Regions from separate parts of the Bradyrhizobium sp. LVM 105 genome, predicted to be linked through region 2. Evidence: predicted binding sites of a transcription regulator. Region 2 holds the regulator's gene; each other region holds the start of a gene.
The links. Region 2 encodes LexA, which represses DNA repair genes until DNA is damaged. Its sites were predicted from a motif close to TGTTCNNNNTGTGTTCNG; they were not measured.
Positions count from the first base shown of each region.

Region 1: D6B98_RS13695 (single-stranded DNA-binding protein) is a predicted target of LexA. The motif match lies at 1,409-1,426, and genes of this name have one in related genera.
Region 3: ruvC (crossover junction endodeoxyribonuclease RuvC) is a predicted target of LexA. The motif match lies at 2,031-2,048, and genes of this name have one in related genera.

Region 1 is NZ_QZMV01000004.1:262,153-265,426, forward strand. Features, by position in the region: gene D6B98_RS13680 (outer membrane protein) at 1-4, opposite strand, end outside; gene D6B98_RS13685 (outer membrane protein) at 226-900, opposite strand; gene D6B98_RS13695 (single-stranded DNA-binding protein) at 1,580-2,080, shown strand; gene D6B98_RS13700 (DUF2306 domain-containing protein) at 2,270-2,668, shown strand; gene gyrA (DNA gyrase subunit A) at 2,850-3,274, shown strand, end outside.
Region 2 is NZ_QZMV01000004.1:148,125-151,398, reverse strand. Features, by position in the region: gene D6B98_RS13120 (molybdopterin molybdotransferase MoeA) at 46-1,257, shown strand; gene lexA (transcriptional repressor LexA) at 1,433-2,134, shown strand; gene D6B98_RS39810 (hypothetical protein) at 2,651-3,085, shown strand; partial or broken gene D6B98_RS13105 (ComEC/Rec2 family competence protein) at 3,093-3,274, opposite strand, start outside.
Region 3 is NZ_QZMV01000030.1:10,653-13,926, forward strand. Features, by position in the region: gene ruvB (Holliday junction branch migration DNA helicase RuvB) at 1-716, opposite strand, end outside; gene ruvA (Holliday junction branch migration protein RuvA) at 713-1,330, opposite strand; gene ruvC (crossover junction endodeoxyribonuclease RuvC) at 1,473-2,000, opposite strand; gene D6B98_RS37100 (YebC/PmpR family DNA-binding transcriptional regulator) at 2,210-2,956, opposite strand; gene D6B98_RS37105 (methyl-accepting chemotaxis protein) at 3,175-3,274, shown strand, end outside.

The DNA.
Region 1 (3,274 bases), 110 kb from region 2:
TCATATCCATTCCCCAGTATCCGTCTCTCTTTCTTGCCTTCCGGAATCGGAAGAGCAGCGGACCCTATGACCCAACCGAGCTTTACACCATTGAAGCCAAAGGTTGTGTCACCTGGGGGCCACATCTCTTGAAAAACATCAGCTGGCGATGTGGGTGGACGCGAGACAACAAAAAGGCCGGCGCGAGGCCGGCCTTTCGTAACGCGAGGAGCGTTGCAGCGAAGCTTAGTACTTGGCGACGACCGGGCCGCCGAAGTGATAGTTCACGCCGACCTGCACGGTGTGGAAGTTGATCGTGCCGGAGGCCAGCGGGGCACCGAGGTTCGAGAAGTAGTCCTCGCTGCCGAGGCTGCGATAGAGGTACTCGCCCTTGACCGACCACTGCGGAGCGAAGAACGCCTCGACGCCGGCACCGACGGTCCAGCCGGAGTGCCACTTGCTGTCCGACACGGACGCGCCCAGTGCGGAGACGGTGATCTTGTTGTCGATCCAGGCGTAACCACCGGTGCCGTAGAGCAGGATGTTGTTGACGGCCCAGCCGATGCGACCGCGCACGGTGCCGAGTGCGTCGGTCTTGGACGCCACGGTGACCCCGAGCGCCGTCGCCGAAGCGTTCACGTCAGCCCAGGCGCCATCGGCCTCGATGCCGAACACGACGTTGCCGGTCTGCCAGTTGTAGCCGGCGGTGCCGCCGACGAAACCACCCTGCATCTTCGGGTCACCCGAAGAGGCTTCCCAGGCGCCGCCGCCGACGATACCGAGATAGAAACCGGTCCAGTTGTAGACGGAAGCCAGCGGAGCGACCGGCGCCTTGGTGTAGGGGCGAGCCGCGAGATCAGCAGCCGAAGCGGGGGCCGCCAGAGCGAACAAACAGGCCGAAGCCAACAAAGCCTTTTTCATTTTCAACTTAATCCCAGTCCCAGTTTCTGTTGTTGCCTTCCTTGACGGAAGGGCATCGGACTCAAACGGCCCAACTGGGCGGTGCTTACACCACTGAAGCCGCAAGTTGTGTCTCCGAAAAGCCACAGCGGTCGAAAAGGTGATGGTTACTGACTCATTGCGTCGGTGAACCCTGCCGCCAAACGACAAAGGCCGGTGCGAGGCCGGCCTTCAATCATCGAACAATATCAGATGGATATCAGTATTTTACGATCAGCGGACCGCCCCAGCGGTAGTTCACCCGGATCAGGGCGATTCGACGTCCTGGCTGATACGCTCGGAGCGTGTAACAGCGCCAAGCGGGGCCGCCGGGAGGTTGCCCGAGCCGGTGAAAGTCATGGTGCGATTGCCGAGGAAGATGTGGTCGTACGCGAAGCCCACCGTCCAGCCTCGCAGGGTTCCCTTCGGCGGAACATTCCTGGGCGCCGGCGCGCTGAGTTGGCACGATCTGTTTCGGTGCACCGGCAGGAAGAACAAATCTGGAACGTTGCGGAGGTCGATGCTATATGTGGGGATAACCTTGGGGGTGATGGGCTGAGCGGCGCCCGCGAGCGTATAGGGTCGCCCCAACAGGGCGCAGAGGAACGCGGGCAGCGCGCTCGGCCTTTGAAATCAGTGGCATTCGGAGTGGAGAGCGGCGATGGCGGGAAGCGTCAACAAGGTCATTCTGGTTGGAAATCTCGGCAAGGATCCTGAAATCCGCCGCACCCAGGACGGGCGGCCGATTGCGAATTTGAGCATCGCGACATCGGAAACCTGGCGCGACAAGAATACTGGCGAGCGCAAGGAGAAGACCGAGTGGCATCGCGTCGTGATCTTCAACGAAGGGCTCTGCAAGGTCGCCGAGCAATATCTGAAGAAGGGCGCGAAGGTTTACATCGAGGGGGCGCTCCAGACCCGCAAATGGACCGACCAGAGCGGCGTCGAGAAATATTCCACCGAGGTTGTGCTCCAGGGCTTCAACTCGACCCTGACGATGCTCGATGGCCGCAGTGGCGGCGGCGGAGGCGGCAGCTTCGGTGACGAGCCGGGCGGCGATTTCGGCTCCTCCGGCCCGGTCAGCAGCGCGCCGCGCCGTCCCGTTGCCGCCGGCGGCGGCGGCGGCCGCAACAGCGACATGGACGACGATATCCCGTTCTAACGCTGGGGAGGAGACGGTTCGGTCCGGGACAGGAAACGGCGGATCCGGCTTTCGAGGATCCGAACCAAGACGAGATCCATGAATTCATGGTCGGCGGGAATGTCGGGGCAGCTGACCCGTTGGCCGCTCGGACTGGAGCAGAACTTCTAGTTGCCTGCCCGGCTTCGGCCAATCCGGAGAACGCGCCCCTTGAGCCTCGCACAGCTGCTTGATGCCGCTCCGCCGATCCCGCTGCATGCCTTCGCCGCCATGGCTGCGTTCTTCCTCGGGGCGATCCAACTCGTCGCTCCCAAGGGAAGGCTGCCACATCGGGCTCTGGGCTGGCTTTGGGTAGCACTAATGCTTGTCGTGGCGCTCAGCTCGTTCTGGATCCACGAGATTCGTCTGGTCGGGCCGTGGAGTCCGATCCATCTGCTATCGATCTTCACGCTGGCGACGCTGGTGCTCGGTGTGATGGCTGCGCGAACCCACAATGTCCGCCGCCACAGGATCACGATGATCTCGATCTTCTTCGGCGCACTCGTAGTTGCCGGGCTGTTCACGTTCATGCCCGGACGGATCATGCATACGGTGATTTTCGGGTCGTAGCGGCGGCCAGAACCGGCGCCCCCGGCGCGGGGCTGCCGGAGCGCGGAAACTGCTTCCGGCTTACCCTGTAAGTGCATGAAAAAACGAAGGGAAAAAGCGCTTTCGCGAACCCCTGCGAGGGTGGTTATCCGCCCCCCGATGCGCTATATGATTCCCAGACAAAAACTCACCGGATTCCCCCTTGGCTGACGACGACAACAAGCCCGGCGACCAGCCGGCGCAACCCTCGGACATTCGCCCCGTCTCCATCTTCGAGGAGATGAAGAAGTCCTATCTCGACTACGCCATGAGCGTGATCGTGGCGCGGGCGCTGCCCGATGCCCGCGACGGTCTGAAGCCGGTGCACCGCCGCATCCTGTTCTCGATGAACGAGCAGGGGCACACGCCCGACAAGAAATACGTCAAGTCCGCCCGCGTGGTCGGTGACGTCATCGGTAAGTATCATCCACACGGCGATCAGTCGATCTACGACGCCATGGTCCGGATGGCGCAGGACTTCTCGATGCGCGTGCCGCTGATCGACGGCCAAGGCAATTTCGGCTCGGTCGACGGCGATCCCCCTGCTGCCTATCGTTACACCGAAGCGCGCCTGACGAAGGCGGCGTT
Region 2 (3,274 bases):
ACTCTCGCCGCCCATTGACCGATGTGCCGAGCAGGAGTTTCGCCCGTGGCCCTGATGCCGGTTTCCGACGCCCTTGCTGCGGTGCTGGCAGGTGCAGAGCCGCTGCCTGAACAGATGGTTTCGCTCGACGAAGCCTATCACCGCGTGCTCGCGCATGACCTCGCGGCACGGCGCACGCAGCCGCCGCAAGCGATGTCGGCGATGGACGGCTACGCGGTGCGCGCGGCCGATGCGGCAACGATCGATTCCCGGCTGACGGTGATCGGCGAGGTCGCGGCCGGCCGTCCCTTCGCCCGAACGGTCGGCGCGGGGGAAGCGGTGCGGATCTTCACCGGCGGCGTCGTCCCTGATGGTGCGGACGCGGTCGTGATCCAGGAGGACACCGTCACAGATGGCAACAGCGTCACCATCAAGGAAGCCGCGATCACCGGACGGCACATCCGCCCGGCCGGCGTCGATTTCCGCGAGGGTGACGTGCTCCTGCGCAAGGGAACCCGCCTGACGGAGCGCGATCTCGCGCTCGCGGCGGCGATGAATCACCCGCACCTCGCCGTCTGCCGCCGTCCCAAGGTTGCGATCCTTGCCACCGGCGACGAACTGGTGAGGCCGGGCACCGCCCCCGGGCACGGCCAGATCGTCTATTCCAACGGCTACGCCCTGCACGCGCTCGCCCGCAGCGAGGGCGCCGAGACCATCGACCTCGGGGTGGCCGCCGACACGCTGGAGGCCACCTCCGCCGGGATCCGCCGCGCCCGCGAGAGCGGGGCTGACATCCTGGTCACGACCGGCGGCGCGTCGGTCGGCGACCATGACCTGGTCCAGCAGGCGCTGCTGGGCGAAGGCATCTCGATGGCGTTCTGGAAGATCGCGATACGCCCCGGCAAGCCGATGATGCACGGACGGCTCGGCGCGATGCGCGTAATCGGCCTGCCCGGCAATCCCGTGTCGTCCTATGTGTGCGCGTTCCTGTTCATGGTGCCGCTGATTCGTGCCCTGTCGGGCCGTTCAGTGATTCATCATCGCCGCGAGCGCGCCGTGCTGGGTCGCGACCTCGGTGCCAACGACCAGCGCGAGGATTATCTGCGCGCGCGCCTGGAGCTGCGCGACGATGGTACGCAAGTCGCCATTCCCGTCAGCCATCAGGATTCCTCTCTGCTTGCAAATCTTGCTGCGGCACAGGTACTTCTCGTGCGCGCACCGTTCGCGGCGAACGCCGAGGCCGGTGGCCCCTGCGAGGTGCTGCGGCTCCCCGTCTGAGTCCACGGCCACACGCATTCCGCGAGTTTGCCGCCGTTCACGGTAAATTAAGCAGTTGCGGAACATGTATCGAACATATAGTGTCCGTTCATGATTTGTTTCGAGCATGTAGCGGCTTATCGCTGAACTCATCGTCTCGGAATCGAACGACATCAACCGGGGGACTTTGGTCGAGATGTTAACGCGCAAACAATACGAGCTTCTGAGGTTCATCAGCGAACGTTTGAAGGAAAGCGGCGTGCCGCCCTCCTTCGACGAGATGAAGGATGCGCTCGACCTGCGCTCGAAGTCGGGCATCCACCGCCTCATCACCGCGCTCGAGGAGCGTGGCTTCATCCGCCGCCTGCCTAACCGCGCACGCGCCATCGAAGTGATCAAGCTGCCGGAGCTGCAGGCTGCCGCCGGCGCCCGGCGCGGCTTCACGCCGAGCGTCATCGAGGGCAATCTCGGCAAGATCCGCGCGACCTCCAGCCCGTCCATGGACGAGGGCGAGCGGCCGGTTGCAGTCCCCGTGATGGGCCGTATCGCGGCCGGCACGCCGATCGAGGCGTTGCAGACCCGCAGCCACACCATCAGCGTGCCGCCCGACATGCTCGGCGCGGGCGAGCACTACGCACTCGAGGTGCGCGGCGATTCCATGGTCGAAGCCGGTATCCTCGACGGCGACATGGCGCTGATCCAGCGCAACGAGAGCGCGGATACCGGCGACATCGTGGTGGCGTTGATCGACGACGAGGAGGCCACGCTCAAGCGCTTCCGCCGCCGCGGCGCCTCGATCGCACTCGAGCCCGCCAATGCCGCTTATGAGGTCCGCATCCTGCCGCCGAACCGGGTGAAGATTCAGGGCAAGCTGATCGGGCTTTATCGGAAGTACTGATTCCGGAAGGACTCGGTCCGAGATATATTTTGGCGTCTGCGTGCGCCCTTCGGTCGGCATCGCCGATCAAAGATTGGAGCGGATGAATGTCCGCTCCACGAAGCAACATCGCTTCACGGCCGTTCGCGTTCGAGAGGACAGCCGAGCGCCAGATCGTTTGGTGCAGCCGTCGCGACGCTGATCGCGGCATCGGCACGCACGCCGCCGTTGCCGCGTAATCGCATCACAATCTCCGCAACAACACGGCAGTGAACGGGCAAGTCCGCAACGCCCGCAATACAAGCGTGGAGGTATCGCAATCGAGCTGGCGACACTTGGCAGTCGTAGACGCGCGCCGGCCAAATGCACGGGACCCGGCTTTGTTCCTATCGACTTCGGGAAAGTTAATGTGATCGCGCCTCGCGAATCGCAGCCGCAGATTCGCCTATAACCGAGCAGAGCGTTGCATACTTCTACTTCGAGGCCTGCGCCTCCAAGGAGAGGTGCGGGTCGCTATCTTCGCATGAGGAGCACCCGATGTGTGACTATAGCCTGCATGCTATCGCGACGCGCCCCGCTGAAGTCGGCGAGACGATCGTCACGACAACCTTCCGCGGCACCTCGACACGCGGCTTCGCCTCCGAAGCCGATCTCTCCGTTGCGGTCTGCCTGCTGCCGGGGACGGAGCTCGCCTTCGCCGACAACGTCCGTTACGACAACCGCTGGATCTGGACGCGCACCGTCAACTCCCGCGTCGGCAAGTTCGGCAAGATCGATCCGCACGTTCCCGATCGCCATCACGACGCGATCGAATTTCCGGACGGCAAGTACGTGCTGGTGACTCAGCTGGTCGAAGGCCAGCGCGCAACCGTGCTGCAGCTGCCGGTGACGCAGCCGGTCGGCGAGCGCGAGCAGAAGCCGCAGATCATCGCCGACAGTCGGTCGCCGGTCAGGCGCCTGCCGATCGGCTGATAGAAGCTCAGTCCTCGGCCTGAAGATCGGCCTCCGACGGCGTTGCGTCGCGAACGCGTGGAGCTGCCGACCGTGGCATGAGGGTCATGTCAGAATCTCCCTCGCCGGCTGCCGCCGGCGACCAGGGGCGGCTTGCACCCCTCGCCTTCACCGCCTGAACCGCAAATCCATCGCCATGCCGTGTCAGCG
Region 3 (3,274 bases), on a different contig from region 2:
TCGGCTGCGGAGGCAAAATCGCGCACGCGTCTGAGCAACCGCCCGGCGATGCGCGGCGTGCCGCGGGCGCGGCGCGCGATCTCGTTGGCGCCGTCAGAGGTCATGCCGACATTGAGCACGCGCGCGCCGCGGCTGACGATGCTCTCCAGCTCCTCGATCGTGTAGAAATTCAGCCGCACCGGAATGCCGAAGCGGTCGCGCAAGGGATTGGTGAGCAGGCCCGCGCGCGTGGTGGCGCCGACGAGCGTGAACTTCGACAGCTCGATCTTCACCGAGCGCGCCGCCGGGCCTTCGCCGATGATGAGGTCGAGCTGAAAGTCCTCCATCGCGGGATAAAGCACCTCTTCCACCGCCGGGCTCAGGCGATGGATCTCGTCGATGAAGAGCACGTCGCGCTCTTCGAGATTGGTGAGGAGCGCTGCGAGATCGCCCGCCTTGGCGATGACAGGGCCCGAGGTGGCGCGGAAGCCGACGCCGAGCTCCTTGGCGACGATCTGTGCCAGCGTGGTCTTGCCGAGGCCGGGGGGGCCTACGAACAGCACGTGATCCAGCGCCTCGCCGCGCTTGCGCGCCGCCTCGATGAAGATCGAGAGATTCTTGCGCGCCTGCTGCTGTCCGACGAAGTCGGACAGCGATTGCGGACGCAACGCGGTATCGCCGACATCGTCGCTGCGGCGCTCGGGAGAGACCATGCGGTTGGCCTTGGGATCGCTCACTTCGAGAGCTCCTTCAGGCCGAGCCGGATGAGCTGCGCCGTCTCGGCGGCTTCACCCGCGCTGCGCGAGGCCGATGCAATCGCCGCAGCAGCCTGTGGCTGGCCGTAGCCGAGATTGACCAGCGCGGAGATCGCATCGGCAACCGGACGTGGTGCGCGCTGATCGTCGACGGCACCGGCAAGATGCACCACGGCGGGATCGACATTGGCGAAGGCCGGCGCCTTGTCCTTCAGCTCGGTGACGATGCGCTCGGCGACCTTGGGGCCGACGCCGGGCGTGCGCGCCACCGCCGCCTTGTCGCGCAGCGCAATCGCATTGGCGAGATCGGCCGGCGCCAGCGTGCCGAGCACGGCGAGCGCGACCTTGGCGCCGACGCCCTGCACGGTCTGGAGCAGGCGAAACCATTCGCGCTCCTGGTCGGTGCGGAAGCCGAACAGTTTTATTTGATCCTCGCGGACATAGGTCTCGATCGACAGCACGGCGGCCTCGCCCGGTGAGGGCAGATGCTGCAGCGTGCGCGAGGAGCAGTGCACCTGATAGCCGACGCCGCCGACGTCGAGGATGACGAAATCCTCGCCGTAGGAATCGATCAGGCCTTTGAGCTTGCCGATCATATGGATTCCTCGAATGCGGCGGGCACTTCTCTCTCGCCATGGCCGGGCTCGTCCCGGCCATCCACGGCCTTGGCTTCAGCGAAAAAGATCGTGGATGCCCGGGACAAGCCCGGGCATGACGCCGGGAAGTCGTCGTACCCGCTCATAGTCCCGCCACCTTCAGCCTGAGCGCGGTGCTCTGGCGGTGATGGGCGTGGGTGATGGCGATGGCGAGCGCGTCGGCGGCGTCGGCTGACGGCGGCTCGGCCTTCGGCAGCAGGATCTTCAGCATCATCGCGATCTGGGCCTTCTCGGCGTGACCGGCGCCGACGACGGTTTTCTTGACCTGATTGGGCGCGTATTCGGCGACCGGGATGCCGAACATTGCGGGCGCCAGCATGGCGACGCCGCGGGCCTGGCCGAGCTTCAGCGTCGCGACGCCGTCCTTGTTGACGAAGGTCTGCTCGACCGCGGCTTCGATCGGCTGATGGTTCGAGAGCACGGCCGCGAGCCCGTCATGAATCGCGAGCAGCCGGCTCGCCAGCGGCAGGTCGTTCGCCGGTTCCACCGAGCCGCAGGCCACATAGATCAGGCGGTTGCCGTCAGCCTCGATCACGCCCCAGCCGGTGCGGCGCAGGCCGGGGTCGATGCCGATGATGCGAACGGGGCCACGAATCGGGAGCGCAGTCATGGGCCAGTGATAGCGGCTGGCCGCCGGAAGCGAAACAGAAACAGAACAGAAGTAACAGGGGAAAGGGGGTCTCGTGCCTCGGGCGCAGCGCGGCACGCAGTGCTGCGCTGCTGAGCCGGGGTCCAGCAGGCGTCTGGACCCGGAGAAAGAGGGGTCCCGGCTCTGCGCAGCAGCGTTTCACGCTGCAGCGCGTCCGGGACACGCGAGCCCTACCCGCCCATCTTCGCCATCAGCGCGTCCGACACCTCGAAATTGGCGTAGACGTTCTGGACGTCGTCGTGCTCGTTGAGCAAGTCCATCAGCTTGAGCAGCTTCTCGCCGGTCTCGTCGTCGACCGCGACAGTGTTCTGCGGCTTCCAGATCAGCGCGGCCTTACGCGGCTCGCCGAACTTTGCTTCCAGCGCCTTGGCGACGTCGCGATAGCCTTCGGTCGAGGCGTAGATCTCGTGGCCGCCTTCGCCGGAGACGACGTCGTCGGCGCCGGCCTCGATCGCGGCATCGAGCACGGCGTCGTCGGAAGCGACGCTGCGGTCGTATTCGATGATGCCGGTGCGGTCGAACATGAAGGAGACCGAGCCGGTTTCGCCGAGATTGCCGCCGGACTTGGTGAAGAAGGAGCGGATGTCGGAGGCGGCGCGGTTGCGGTTGTCGGTCAGCGCTTCGACGATGACGGCGACGCCGCCGGGGCCATAGCCCTCGTAGCGGATCTCGTCATAGTTCTCGCCGTCGCTGCCGAGCGCCTTCTTGATGGCGCGCTCGATATTGTCCTTCGGCATGTTCTCCTGCCGCGCCGCGATCACGGCCGCGCGCAGACGGGGGTTCATGGCGGGGTCGGGGGTGCCGAGCTTGGCGGCGACCGTGATTTCCCGCGCCAGCTTGCCGAACAGCTTCGACTTCTGGGCATCCTGCCGCCCCTTGCGGTGCATGATGTTCTTGAATTGGGAATGTCCGGCCATGCGTGGTCTCTTGGAAAATCGTCAGCCAAAGGTGAGCGTGGGAAGCGCGGCCTTATAGGCCGCCACCCCACCGGAATCAAAGGGATCTGCTGCTCCAAGGTAGCACTGTAAAGATAGCCGCCGTAACGGCCGGCGCCTAGAGATCGGGCATTGTTAACCCTGATTTCATTCCAGCCTGCGAAAATAGCGCCCGACCGTTCCCCGACAAGAGAGAACTGATGGCGTTCGGACTATTTCGGAAGCGTCTGCCGGACCAGGCTGCGCCCGCGACCGCCCCGGCGGCTCCGCAGCCGGCGGCCCATTCCGAGCCGGCCCCCG